Regions from separate parts of the Glycomyces endophyticus genome, predicted to be linked through region 1. Evidence: riboswitches for the same ligand, from Rfam matches in the RefSeq annotation. Region 1 holds a riboswitch; the other holds the start of a gene.
The links. Region 1 has a riboswitch for cyclic di-AMP ahead of ABD419_RS12875 (C40 family peptidase). Riboswitches for the same ligand answer to the same signal wherever they lie in the genome.

Region 1 (6,162 bases):
AGACCAACGCCGAGCTCGACCTCATCTTCGAGGACCTGCCCGGCGGCCGTCCCAAGGTCGGCGAGGTCGTCCCCGCCCAGGAGGCCGCGGCGCCCGCCGCAGCGGCCCCGCCCGCCCGCCGCGGCAACCCGCTCAAGCGCCTGCCGGCCCTCCAGGGCCTCATCACGGTCGGCCTCATCACCACCGGCGTCTGGTTCGCGACCTGGATCGGCAGCGGCGAGATGCCGTACTTCTGGCCGATCTGGCCGATCCTCGGCCTGGGCATCGCCACCGTCCTCCAGGTCGTCAACCTCGGGTTCGGCGGCGATGACGACGATGACGACGACGACGACGGGGACCGCCGCGAGCGGGGCCACCGCCACGGCCACCACGGCGGCCACCACGGCAGCACCTCCCACTGACGCCCGCCCTCCGCACACCCATCCCCAAGGAGCCCGAATGTCCTCCCTCGAACGGTACGGCGACCGCACCATGCGGATCGGCAACCCCGAGCGCGGCGCCCTGACCGAGATCCTCCGCTCGGCCGTCGACCAGGGGTACATCGACCTCGACGAGTACGAGAAGCGCGTCGACGTGCTCCTCGCGGCCCAGACCGTCGGCGACGCCGAGGTCGTCCTCGCGGACCTGCCGTCCTACCAGCGCCTCCTGGAGGCCGAGGAGCCCGAGAAGCTCCGCACCCCCGACTGGATCAAGTGGATGTGGTTCGGGTTCTCGATCCCGATCGGCATCAACCTGGGCGTGTGGGTGGTCGTCGAGGCCCTCACCGAGAGCTCGATCTACTTCTGGCCCATCTGGGTCATGGTCCCGCTCCTGGTCGTCGGCGTCGCGCTCACGGGCGCGGAGCGCGGCATCATGCGCCCGGCCGAGGAGCGCAAGCGCAAGGAACGCCTGCGCCGCAAGCGGAACCAGCGGTAACCGGCCCCGGACATGCGAAAGGCCCTATGGCAATGCCATAGGGCCTTCTCTGATGGGGTGATCGACGGGACTTGAACCCGCGACCTCCTGGACCACAACCAAGCGTTCTACCAGCTGAACTACGACCACCATCGGGCTTCAACAAGGAAGCCGGGGACAATAATAGCCAGCGGGCCCCGAGTGGTGTCAACGGGGTTGGGTGTTCGGGGTCTCACCCGGGGTCTCGGCGAGCGTCGCCGCGGCCGCCTTGGCCTCCTCGCTCGTCGGACCGGGCAGTCCCACGAACACGGTGCGCCGGTAGTACTCCAGCTCCTTCACGCTCTCCTTGATGTCGGCGAGCGCGCGGTGGGCCAGGCCCTTGGGCGGCTGGTTGTAGTACACGCGCGGGTACCAGCGCCGGGTGAGCTCCTTGATCGACGACACGTCGATCATGCGGTAGTGCAGGTGCTCGTCGAGGCGCGGCATGTACTTGGTGATGAACGTGCGGTCCGTGGCGACCGAGTTGCCGCACAAGGGGGCCGTGCGGGCCTCGGGCACGTGCTGCTTGATGTACTGGAGCACCGCGTCCTCGGCCTCGGCCAGGCTGATCTCCGACGCGCGGACCTCGTCGGTGAGTCCGGACTTGGCGTGCATGTCGGCCACGAACGCGCCCATGTCGTCGAGCACGGCGCCGTCGCACGCGATCACGATGTCGACGCCGTCGTCCAGAGGGGTCAGGTCCGGTTCGGTGACGAGCACGGCGATTTCGATGAGGGCTTCGGTGTCCGGGTCGAGGCCGGTCATTTCGCAGTCGACCCACACAAGGCGTTCTTCTGTCACCCGGCCAACTCTACGCGCAGGCGGTCACGGGCGTGATCTTCGTGTCACGGGCCCGGAAGTCCCCCGCGGGGGCCGCGGGAGGCGCAGACTGGAGGGAACGAGGGGTGCTCGGAATCCGACATCAACAGCTGGGAATGGTGTTGCTTGTCACCGCTACCGTCCGCTATGGTGCGGGTATCAGAGCGTCGCCGCCTTCTCGGCCGGAAACCTAGTGATTCGGGCCGCAAAGAGATGATCTCTCAACTTTTTCAAGGTAAGGCGCGTGTACCCCTAGAGATTGAAGGTTTGCGATGAAGCAGACCGGAGACGATACCGTGACCAGGACTCGGGTCGCCCCGCCGCAACTTCGGTGAGGTGATCCCCGTCTCAGAGGCATCATGAGCGTCCGCCGCACCCGTCCCTGTGACGGGAGCCGTGAACCGAGCATAGCCCGAGAGACCGGTTTGCGGGATTGTGCGACGGCCCGGAAGGGCACTCGTTGGCATCGATTCCGTAACCGTGGCGCATCGAACACCGGGGCACGGAATTCCACGCAACGAAGCGGTCGTTGTAACTGGTACACCGTTCACGCGGTGTCGGGGGACGAGGAAGCTGGAGGAGACCTTGAGCGTGGATACTACTGAAACACCCACCCTCACCACCCAAGAGGTCGCTGAGGAACGAGACCTTGTAGGCGTCTACCTGCACGAGATCTCGAAGACGCCGCTGCTCGACGCGGCCGCCGAGGTCGACTTGGCGAAGGCGGTCGAGGCGGGTCTGTTCGCGAAGCACCTGCTCGGTGAAGGGGAGACCTTCGGCGCGGCCTCCGAGAAGGAGCTCAAGCGCCTGATCGAGGACGGCGCGCGCGCGAAGGAGCAGTTCATCAAGGCGAACCTGCGGCTGGTCGTGTCGATCGCCCGCCGGTACGTCCGCTCCGGAATGCCGATGCTCGACCTGATCCAGGAGGGCAACACCGGTCTGGTGCGCGCGGTCGAGAAGTTCGACTACGCGCGCGGCTTCAAGTTCTCGACGTACGCCACGTGGTGGATCCGCCAGGCCATCAGCCGGGCGATCGCCCAGCAGGAGCGCACCGTGCGCCTGCCGGTGCACCTGGTCGAGGACGTCAACCGGATGCGCAACGTCACCCGCCAGCTCACCCGTGAGCTCGGCGGCGACCCGGAGCCCGACCAGGTGGCCGCCGCACTCGGCGTCACGGTCGAGCGGGTCAACGAGCTCATCCGCTGGAGCCAGGACACCGTCTCACTGGACACGCCGATCGGCGACGACGGCGACACCAACCTCGGCGACCTCGTCGCCGACTCCGACGAGCCCAGCCCCGAGGACGTCGTCCTCGCCGGCATGGAGCGCCAGCGCATCGAGATGATGCTCAACCACCTCGACGAGCGCTCGGCCGGCATCGTCAAGGCCCGCTACGGGCTCGAAGACGGCCGCGAGCACTCGCTCACCGAGGTCGCGCACCGGTTCCACCTGTCGCGCGAGCGCATCCGGCAGCTGGAGATCCAGGCGCTGGCCCGCCTCAAGGAGCTCGCCAACGACCAGGTCATGGCCGAGGCGGCTTGAAGGCGTAAGTAAGGGAATCTGACGGCGAAGGGCCGGGGCATCAGCCCCGGCCCTTTCCGTATGCATTTGTCGCTGTCGCTGTCGCTGTCGCTGTCGTTGTCCCGCCGGCCGCCTTCGCGCCGGCCGGCCGTGTCGCACCCGCCGGGCACGCTTGCAAGCGGGGGCGGATGCGAACACGAGCGCCGCTCGCGCGGCGCGGCGGCCGATCAGACGCGGCGGTAGCCGTCGATCGACATGCCCATGTCGAGGTCCGAGATCTTCACGACGTCGCCCGGCTTGGGCGCGTGGATGACCTGGCCGTCGCCGATGTACATCGCGACGTGGTTCTGGCCGTTGTAGAAGACCAGGTCGCCGGGCTTGAGCTCGTCGCGGCTGATGCCGCTGGTCTCGTCCCACATCGTCCACGTGGAGTGGGTCAGGGAGATGCCCGAGACGTCGTAGGCGCCGGCGATGAGGCCGGAGCAGTCCCAGGTGTCGGGGCCCGCGGCGCCGAACACGTACGACTCGCCGAGCTGGTCCTTCGCGAACTGCACCGCGGCGGTGGCGGCGTCCGAGCTGTACTCGGCGGAAGAGTCGGAGGACGACGACGAGGAGGAGGACTCCGCCTCGGCCGCGGCGGCAGCTTCGGCCTCGGCCGCAGCCTCGGCGGCTGCGGCGGCCTCGGCCTCGGCGGCCTCGTCGTAGGCCGCCTGGGCCTCCTTGATCTGCGCGTCGAGGGTGCCGACCTGCGCCTGGAGCTCGGTGATCTGCGGCTCGAGCGCGTCGACGGTCTCGGCCGCGGTCTGGGCCTCGGCGTACTTGTCGGACTGCTCCTGCGCGTACGCCACGAGCGTGGAGACCTTCGCGCCGAGCTCGTCCTCGGCGGACTCGACCGCGGCGGTGACGTCGAGGAGCTGGGCGCCGGTGGTGCCGTAGTCCTCGGAGGTGGCGGTGATGACGGCCTGCGCGGCGGTGAGCTGCGCCTGGAGGCCGTCGAGGGAGGCGCCGGCGTCGGTGCGCTGCGATTCGAGGTCCTCGAGGTGGTCCTCGATCTCGGAGGCGGACGCGGTGTCGTACTCGATGTCGGCCGCGTGGGCCCGGCTGCCGGCGAAGGCGGTCACCAGCCCGACGGTGGCGACGGTGACGCCGGCGTAGGCGGCGATGCGGCGGAGGATCGCGGCGGCGCGCGATCGGTGGTCGATGTCAGTGCAGGCTTGAGCCACCAGGTGGCCTTTCTTCCTCGGCCGCCTACCGGGTTAGCTGTCGGGTTCGGGCAGGGAAGATCGCCCTACCCGCGCAGGCGATGCGGCCTGAGCGGGATTCACCCCGTGCGCCGTCTGATGGGGGGAACGGCGCGGCTGGGTCCCCGGCCCGCGCTGCGGTGTCTCGCCCCGTACCGGGAGGAACGGGCGTCATGCGCGGCGCGGCTCGGCGGTCCGGACGGGTGGGTCTCTGGGGGAGCCCTGAGGACCCGACCGGAACAGGCGCCGACGCTAATACAGGGTGACCCGCATCGCCAAGTCCGCTGTGAGGGCCCTCACCCGTGGAGACCGGACAGCGGTGACGCGACGGGAGACAGGGCCACTATCCTGCGGGTTTATTGTCCGAACGGGCTACTCGCGGGTAGGCCGTCCGCCGGGACGGTTCGCCAGGGGCCGTCGCAGCGCCGGGCGCCCCGCTTTCGAGCGGTCCGGCAGCACCCGGCGGCCGGCCCGCGGGCGGGTCGTCAGAAGCTCCGCAGGGACCGCGGCGGCGGCGGGGACTGGATCGCGGTGGCGTCGGTGGCCGGGGCCGCGCCGCCGATGTACTCGCTGAGCTCGGCGCCCTCGACGACGCGGCACGGGAAGGCCGCGCCCGCGCAGCGGCGCCGGAGCGCGGCGATCGGCAGCTCCGCGGCCGAGGCCGCGGCGACCACGTTCCCGAACCGGCGCCCGCGCAGGACCGCGGGCTCGGCCATGACCGCCACGTGCGGCCACACCTCCCGCATCGCCGCGAGCGCGGGCTTGAGGAACGTCATCTGCCCGCCGTCGCACAGGTTCGCCGCGTAGTGCCCGCCCGGGCGCAGCACCCGGTCCGCGGCGCGCAGGAACTCGACGCCCGTGAGGTGCGCGGGCACCCGCGCCCCGTCGTAGACGTCGGTGATGACGAACTCGTAGCTGCCCTCGGGCGCCGACTCGACCGCCGCGCGGGCGTCCGTGCGGCGGATCTTCACCTTGACGCCGCGCGGCAGCGGGGCCTCGGCCCGCACCAGCTCGATGAGCGCCTCGTTCGTCTCGACCGCCTGCTGGTAGGAGCCCGGCCGCGTCGCCGCCGTGTACCGCGCCAGCGCGAGCCCGCCCGCGCCCAGGTGCAGGACCCGCAGCGGCCGCCGCGGCTCGGCGGCGGCGTCGACGAGGTACGCGATCCGCTGCATGTACTCGGCGTCCAGGTACGTCGGGTCGTCGAGGTCGACGGTCGCCTGCACGACCTCGTCGTAGACCAGGTGCAGCAGGTTCGGGCGGTCGGGGTCGCGGTCGAAGCGGAGCGCGTCCTTCATGGCGGAGCCGTTCGTGATCGGGGGAGGCGAGCGTATCGGGCGGCCGGGCCCTACGCCCCGGGACCCTGCGACGCCTGCGTCCGGGCCGAGGCCGCGATGTGGGCGATGCGCCGCAGCGCCGCGAACACCGTCTCGCCCAGGACGGTCGCGACCACCGCCTGCTCGACGTCGACGCCCTCGACCTTCGAGGCCTCCGCGATCGCCTCCATGTCCGCCGACGCCAGCGCCGCGGCCGCGTCGGCGTAGTGCCCCAGGACCTCCTGCGGGTCGGGGTTCCCCAAGCGGTAGAACGCGCTCAGGGCCGTGACCATCGCGTCGCGGTACATCGGCGGTGCCACCTCGGCCCACCCGTA
Region 2 (6,162 bases), on a different contig from region 1:
AGGAGCTGACGCTGGCCGAGGCCGACCGGCGCGAGCGGGCGCAGAAGGAGGAGGCCGACCGGCACCAGCAGGCCATCGCGACCGCGCAGCGGATCGTCTCGGAGGCCGAGGACCGGCTGGCGCTGGCCGAGGAGCGGGCGCGCTCCGCGGAGAACCGGGCGGTCGAGCGCCGCGAGGAGGCCGACCAGCAGGCGAAGGACGCCGTGCACCGGGCGGCCGAGCAGGTCAAGTCGATCCGGTCGGAGTCCGAGACGGAGGCGGCGCGGCTGCGGCGCAGCGCCGAGGAGCGGGCCGCCGAGCGCGTGCATCCGCTCGCGGAGGAGGTCGCGGCCCTGGAGCGCCAGCGCGACAGCGCCGGTTCGAACCTGACGGACCTGCGCCGCCAGCTGGGCCTGGTCTCGGGGGGCGACGAGGAGAAGACGGTCTCGTCCTCACTGTCGAGCTCGTTCGACTCGCCTTCGGCCGGTTCGGGGTACGACTCGCCGTCGACCGCCGGGGTGTTCGAGTCGGAGTCGGCGCCGCTCATGCCGATCAACCGGCAGCGGGAGTCGCCGGAGGACCTGGACGCCACCCAGCACCTGCCGAAGGTGCACTAGCCGCCCCCGCCGCGCGCCGCGGTCGCCCGCGCGTCGAGCAAATCCGCTCGGTGCACTGGCCGACCGCGGCGCGGCCCTATATTATAAATAAACTGAACTAATTCGGTGGGAGCGTCGCGCCCCAGCCCGGGGCCGGGTCCCCTCCGAACCGGTTCCGCCTCGGCGTGGCCGCACCCTCGGCGACGCGCGCGAGCCGGACAACTGCACCTCGACCACAGGAGCCCCCGCACTATGCAGCGCCGCATCTCGCTGATCCCACAGCCGCAGCAGCTCACGGCCGCCGACGGCGACCTCGACCTGGCCACCCTCGACGCCATCGCCGCCGACCCCGAGCTGCACCCCCTCGCCTGGCTCCTGTCCGACCTCCTCAACCGGGGCACCGGCCTGCGCCTGACCGTGAACGGACCCGCCGACGGGGGTCGCGTCCTGCGGATGCGCCTCGAAGGCGACCGGCCCGCGGACCTGACGACCGCCGCCGAGGCCTACCGCCTCGACGTCACCGCCGACGGCGTCGACCTCGCCGCCGCCCACCCCGCGGGCATCGCCCGCGCCATCGCGACCCTCCGCCAGCTCCTCCCCGCCGACGCGCTCCGCGAGGCCCCGGCCGCCGCGCCGGTGCTGCCGCTGGTGTCGATCGTCGACGAGCCGCGGCTGCGCTGGCGCGGCGTCATGCTCGACGTCGTGCGGCACTTCCAGCCCAAGGACTTCGTCCTCAAGATGATCGACCGGGCCTGGCTGCACCGCCTCAACGTCGTCCACCTGCACCTCACCGACGACCAGGGCTGGCGCTTCGAGGTGCCCTCGCGCCCGAAGCTCGCCGAGACCGCGTCCTGGCGCGCCGAGACGAAGATCGGCCACGCCCGCGACGAGGCCTCCGGCTACGAGCCGACCCCGCACGGCGGGATCTTCTCGGTCCCGGACCTGCGCGAGATCGCCTCGTACGCGCGCGAGCGCCACATCCTCATCGTCCCCGAGGTCAACCTGCCCGGGCACGCCCGCGCGGTCCTCGCCGCCTACCCCGAGCTCGGGGCGGGCCAGGACAAGCCGGTCTCGCCGACGTTCGGCGTGTTCGAGGAGGTCCTGGAGCCGACGCCGGAGGCGCTCGACTTCGCGCTGGAGGCGTACACGGCCGTCGCCGAGGTCTTCGAGGGCCCGTTCGTCCACATCGGCGGCGACGAGGTCCCGATGACCCAGTGGGAGTCGTCCCCGGTGGCCCGCGAGCTCATGGAGCGCGAGGGCATGGAGGACGTGCGCGGGGTCCAGGCCTGGTTCACGAAGGCGTTCTGCGAGCGGCTCACCTCGATGGGCAAGCGCGTCATCGGCTGGGACGAGATCCTCGACGGCGGCGCCCCGGCCGAGGCCGTGGTCCACGTGTGGCGCAACGAGGCCTACGTCAAGAAGGCCATCGAGGCGGGCCACCAGGTCGTGGCCTCGCCCGAGCCGTACGCGTACTACGACCACTACGAGAGCGACGACCCCGCGGAGCCGCTGCGCATCCACGGGCTCACCACGGTCGACAAGGTCGCCGGCTGGGACCCGGTCCCGCCCGGGATCGACCCCGACAAGGTCCTGGGCATCCAGTGCCAGCTGTGGTCGGAGTACCTGCCGACCCCGCGCGACGTCGAGTACTCGGCGTTCCCGCGCCTGTCGGTCATGGCCGAGGTCGGGTGGACCGGCCTGGACGTGCGCAAAGCGAACCCGGTCCAGGACCGCCTGGAGGACCACCTGGAGCGCCTGCACGCCATGGGCATCGACTACCGGCCCCCGTCCGGCCCCGAGCGGTGGCAGCGCGGCGGCACCGGCCGGCGCGCCCGCTACAACTGGACCTTCGAGGAGCACCAGCCGGAATGACCGGTCGGTAACGAAAACGTGAGAAGCCCTTGCGTCCCGCTGGAGCGGATCGCAAGGGCTTCTTTACGATGGAGTGGTCCCCGGCGGCGGTGGGGCTATTGCGGGTCAGCAGCAGGGTCAGCAATCGGGAGCGCCCACGCCGCCGCCGGGGAGTCTGCGCCCCGGGGTCCGGGGCCGTCTCGCGGCGGTCGGCTACGGCCGGCCGTAGCCGTCGATCCCCATGATGTCGAGGTCGGCGATCTTCACGACGGTCGTCGAGTTGGGGGCGTGGATGATCTGGCCGTCCCCGATGTAGATCGCCACGTGGCTGAGTCCGTTGTAGAACACGAGGTCGCCGGGCTGGAGCTCGCTGCGGGAGATCCGCGCGGTCTCGTTCCACTGCATCTCGGTGTTGTGCGACAGGCTCACGCCGGCCGCGCCCCACGCGCCCTGGGTCAGGCCGGAGCAGTCCCAGGTGTCGGGGCCGTCGGCGCCGTACACGTAGTCGTCGCCCAGCTGGTCGTAGGCGAACGCCACGACGGCGGAGTCGCCGGTGTAGTCCCCCCACTCCTCCTGGTACTCCTCGCGGACCACGTCGTCGTACTCCGCCTCGAGGGCGTCGATCTCGTCCTCGATCTCGTCCTGCTGCGCCTCGATCTCCGCGAGGATCTCGTCGGCGCTCTCCTGGAGGGCGACCAGTTCGGCCTGGCGGGTCTCCAGCTCCTCGATCTGCGTCAGGGAGTCCTGGAGGGTCACGCTGTCGGCCTCGGAGAGGGTCGACAGGTACATGAGGCGGTCGGCGAAGTCGCTGGGGTCGCCCGCGAGGACCGAGTTGACCATCGCGAAGTCGCCGCCCGCGTAGGCGGTCGCGGCGATCTGGGCCATGCGGTCCTGGGCGGCGAGGCCGGCGGCCTCGAGCGCGGGGAGCTGCGCCTGGATGTCGGCGATCAGCTGGTTGGCGTCCTCGAGCTCTTCCTGCTTGGCGTTGTAGTCCTCGATGACCTTCTCGAGCTCGGAGTGCTGCGCGTCGATCTCGTCCTGGATCTCGTCGCTGGTCTGGGCGGTCGCCTGCGAGGACGTGAAGAGCGCCGCCGCCGCGGGCAGCAGGGCCGCGGCCGCGATGGCGGCCGCGATACGCCGGGTACGCACCAAGGGATGCGCTCCTTCCTTTTGCCGCCTACCGGGTTAGCTGTCGGGTTCGGGCGGAAGGAAGGGTCGCCCTACGCGCGATGCGCGATTCACCCCGCCGGCCGTCGATGCGGCCGACTGCTGGTTCCCCGGCTCGGCGAAGCTGGGGCGCTTCAACCGACTCGACGGTGCCGCACGGCGGATACGGGGTGTATCGCAAGTTTCCGACGCGACGGCTTCACGTTAGAGGGCGTCCACAACGGTGACAAGGGCAGGGGGAGAATTTCTCGCACAATGGCACGGAAAACTACCGGCCGCTGCGCAGGGCTGACGAGCAGTTGCCGACATACCCCGCTGGGGTATACACTCACGACCGGAGGGAAGCGACATGGCAAGCGAAGAGACCCCGCACGGCGCCCACGCGCCGGACGGCGGCGACGGCGGTCACGACCACTACTGGTACCACGGCGACAAGGCCGCGCTCACGCGCCGCCTCAAGCGCATCGAGGGCCAGATCCGCGGCATCCAGCGGATGGTCGACGACGACCAGTACTGCATCGACATCCTGACCCAGATCTCCGCCTCCACCAAGGGCCTCCAGGCCGTCGCGCTCAACCTCCTCGAAGGCCACCTGGCCCACTGCGTCGCCGAGGCGCAGACCTCCGGTGACCCGACCGCCGCCCAGGCCAAGGTGAAGGAAGCCTCGGACGCGGTGGCCCGCCTGCTCAGAACCTGACCCGCGGGCGCCGCGGCGCCCGCACATCCTCCGAGGAGATCCGCAATGGAAACCGTGTACGTCGTCAAGGGCATGACCTGCGGCCACTGCGCCGGCAGCGTCACGCAGGAGCTCACCGCGCTCCCCGGCGTCGAGAACGTCGACGTCGCCCTCGACACCGGCAGGGTCACCGTCACCAGCGCCGCCGCCCTCACCGAGGAGCAGGTCCGCGAGGCGGTCGACGAGGCCGGCTACGAACTCGTCGGCACCGCCTAGGACGCCGTCCCTCGCAGGCCCTGGACACCGGTTCACCCGGTGTTCAGGGCCTCACCGTTGCGGGCGGCGGGACCGCCTGACGTACAGTCGACGCATGGCAGTCTCCGACGACGACCGTTCCGTCGAACTCGACGAGGACTTCTCGGTGCTCCCGGACCAGACCTCCGACGACACCGACCGGGGCTGGGGCGAGGCCCCCGCGACCCGCCGCACCCGCGGTGAGCTCACCGCCCGCGACCGCGACCTGCTCGCCGAACGCCCCCCGCACTGGTCCTGACGGAGGATCCCGTGGCAGAACCGTTCCCGCCCGCCGAACGAGTCGAACTCGTCGCCCGCGCCATCCTGCTCCGCGCCGGCATCGCCCGCTTCCAGGAGGAGCGCCGCGCCAACTGGGACCGCCTCGCGAAGGCGCACCGCCCCACCGACGTCTCCGCGCGCCTCCAGAACGCCGACGACCTCGCCACCCTCGACGACGCCCTCCGCCTCATGGACCGCGCCATCGACCTGCTCGAGTCCCCCGCCGAGGACCGCGTCGCGATCGTCGCCTTCGGCATCGAGCAGCTCCAGCACCGCGTCACCGAGCTCGAGGAGTACGCCGACCTCAAGGAGCCCCTCGGCCTCCTCCGCGAACTCATCGAGAGCTGAACGCGACAGGCCCGGACCGAAGGGTAACCCGGTCCGAGGGAGTTCCTTCGGGTGGTATCGGGATGCGGCGGACCGCCGCATCCCGACTAGGTCGAGGTCGTGCGAGCAATTCGGGGGCGTCAGTAGCTCGTACTCGACCAGCTGGCGGTCTCGAGGTCTCGATAGGACCACCTAGCGTCGGAGACGGTTCGGCGGAAGTCGAGCGCGATTGAGCAGTAGCCCTGTGAGTAGTAGACGCAGTAGGTGTACCCGACCTGGCTGCTCGAGTCCAGCGAAGAGTTCCGGTACAGCTCGTTGTACGCCGCGGTCCACGTGTCCGGTCCGACCCACCCGTCAGAGCCGAGGCCGTGGGCTTCCTGCCAGTCCTCAGTGACGGCGGCGGTATTGGATCCGAACTGGCCGTCGATGAAGGCGTTTCGGGTTGCTGTTCCATAGCCCTTCCAGGTGGCGAGGATGTTCTGCCACATCCGGACGACGTTCCCGGAGGTCATACAGCTCGAAGCGGAACTGCACAGCGTGGGGTTGTCATTCCAGCCGCCGGTGATGTAAGCGGCGGAGGCCATGGAGGGCGTCGCTGCGATGACACCGACGGAGATGGCGACGACCAGGAGCAATCGGCGGACGCCGAATCCGCGTGCCGAAGCGGGTCTGACCGCCTTCAGAGGGCTGACCGAACCAGGGGAGAGGGCCATGAGGGTTCCAATCAGGAGAATGGGGAAGATTCGTAAGGAAGCTATCGCATTCTGTAATGTGAAGTCCAGATCACAAAATGTGATCTAGATAACGCTTTCTCGTCTGTGTGTCGCGTCGTTCAGCAGGAACAGGGAAGGCCCGGACCGAGGGGAGGGAGGCTCCCCCTGGTCCGGGCCCGGGTGCGCCCCGAAGGGCGCGCGTGTCGAGCAGGGTCTGGTTCTAGCCCTTCACGGCTCCGCCGGTGAGGCCGGAGACGATGTAGCGCTGGAGGCTCATGAA

Region 2: linked by a shared signal. The riboswitch ahead of ABD419_RS11655 (C40 family peptidase) and the one ahead of ABD419_RS12875 (C40 family peptidase) in region 1 are both predicted to bind cyclic di-AMP.

The regions. Positions count from the first base shown of each region.
Region 1 covers NZ_BAAAQF010000009.1:19,816-25,977, reverse strand. The annotation lists gene ABD419_RS12900 (DUF1707 SHOCT-like domain-containing protein) at 1-401, shown strand, start outside; gene ABD419_RS12895 (DUF1707 SHOCT-like domain-containing protein) at 439-915, shown strand; tRNA gene ABD419_RS12890 (tRNA-His) at 969-1,044, opposite strand; gene orn (oligoribonuclease) at 1,102-1,734, opposite strand; gene ABD419_RS12880 (sigma-70 family RNA polymerase sigma factor) at 2,344-3,294, shown strand; gene ABD419_RS12875 (C40 family peptidase) at 3,501-4,496, opposite strand; cyclic di-AMP (ydaO/yuaA leader) riboswitch at 4,504-4,667, opposite strand; gene ABD419_RS12870 (spermidine synthase) at 5,000-5,809, opposite strand; gene ABD419_RS12865 (MerR family transcriptional regulator) at 5,860-6,162, opposite strand, start outside.
Region 2 covers NZ_BAAAQF010000007.1:68,443-74,604, forward strand. The annotation lists gene ABD419_RS11645 (coiled-coil domain-containing protein) at 1-596, shown strand, start outside; gene ABD419_RS11650 (beta-N-acetylhexosaminidase) at 828-2,447, shown strand; gene ABD419_RS11655 (C40 family peptidase) at 2,640-3,575, opposite strand; cyclic di-AMP (ydaO/yuaA leader) riboswitch at 3,585-3,735, opposite strand; gene ABD419_RS11660 (metal-sensitive transcriptional regulator) at 3,943-4,290, shown strand; gene ABD419_RS11665 (heavy-metal-associated domain-containing protein) at 4,336-4,545, shown strand; gene ABD419_RS11670 (hypothetical protein) at 4,640-4,822, shown strand; gene ABD419_RS11675 (hypothetical protein) at 4,834-5,190, shown strand; gene ABD419_RS11680 (peptidoglycan-binding domain-containing protein) at 5,310-5,882, opposite strand; gene ABD419_RS11685 (sugar ABC transporter permease) at 6,103-6,162, opposite strand, start outside.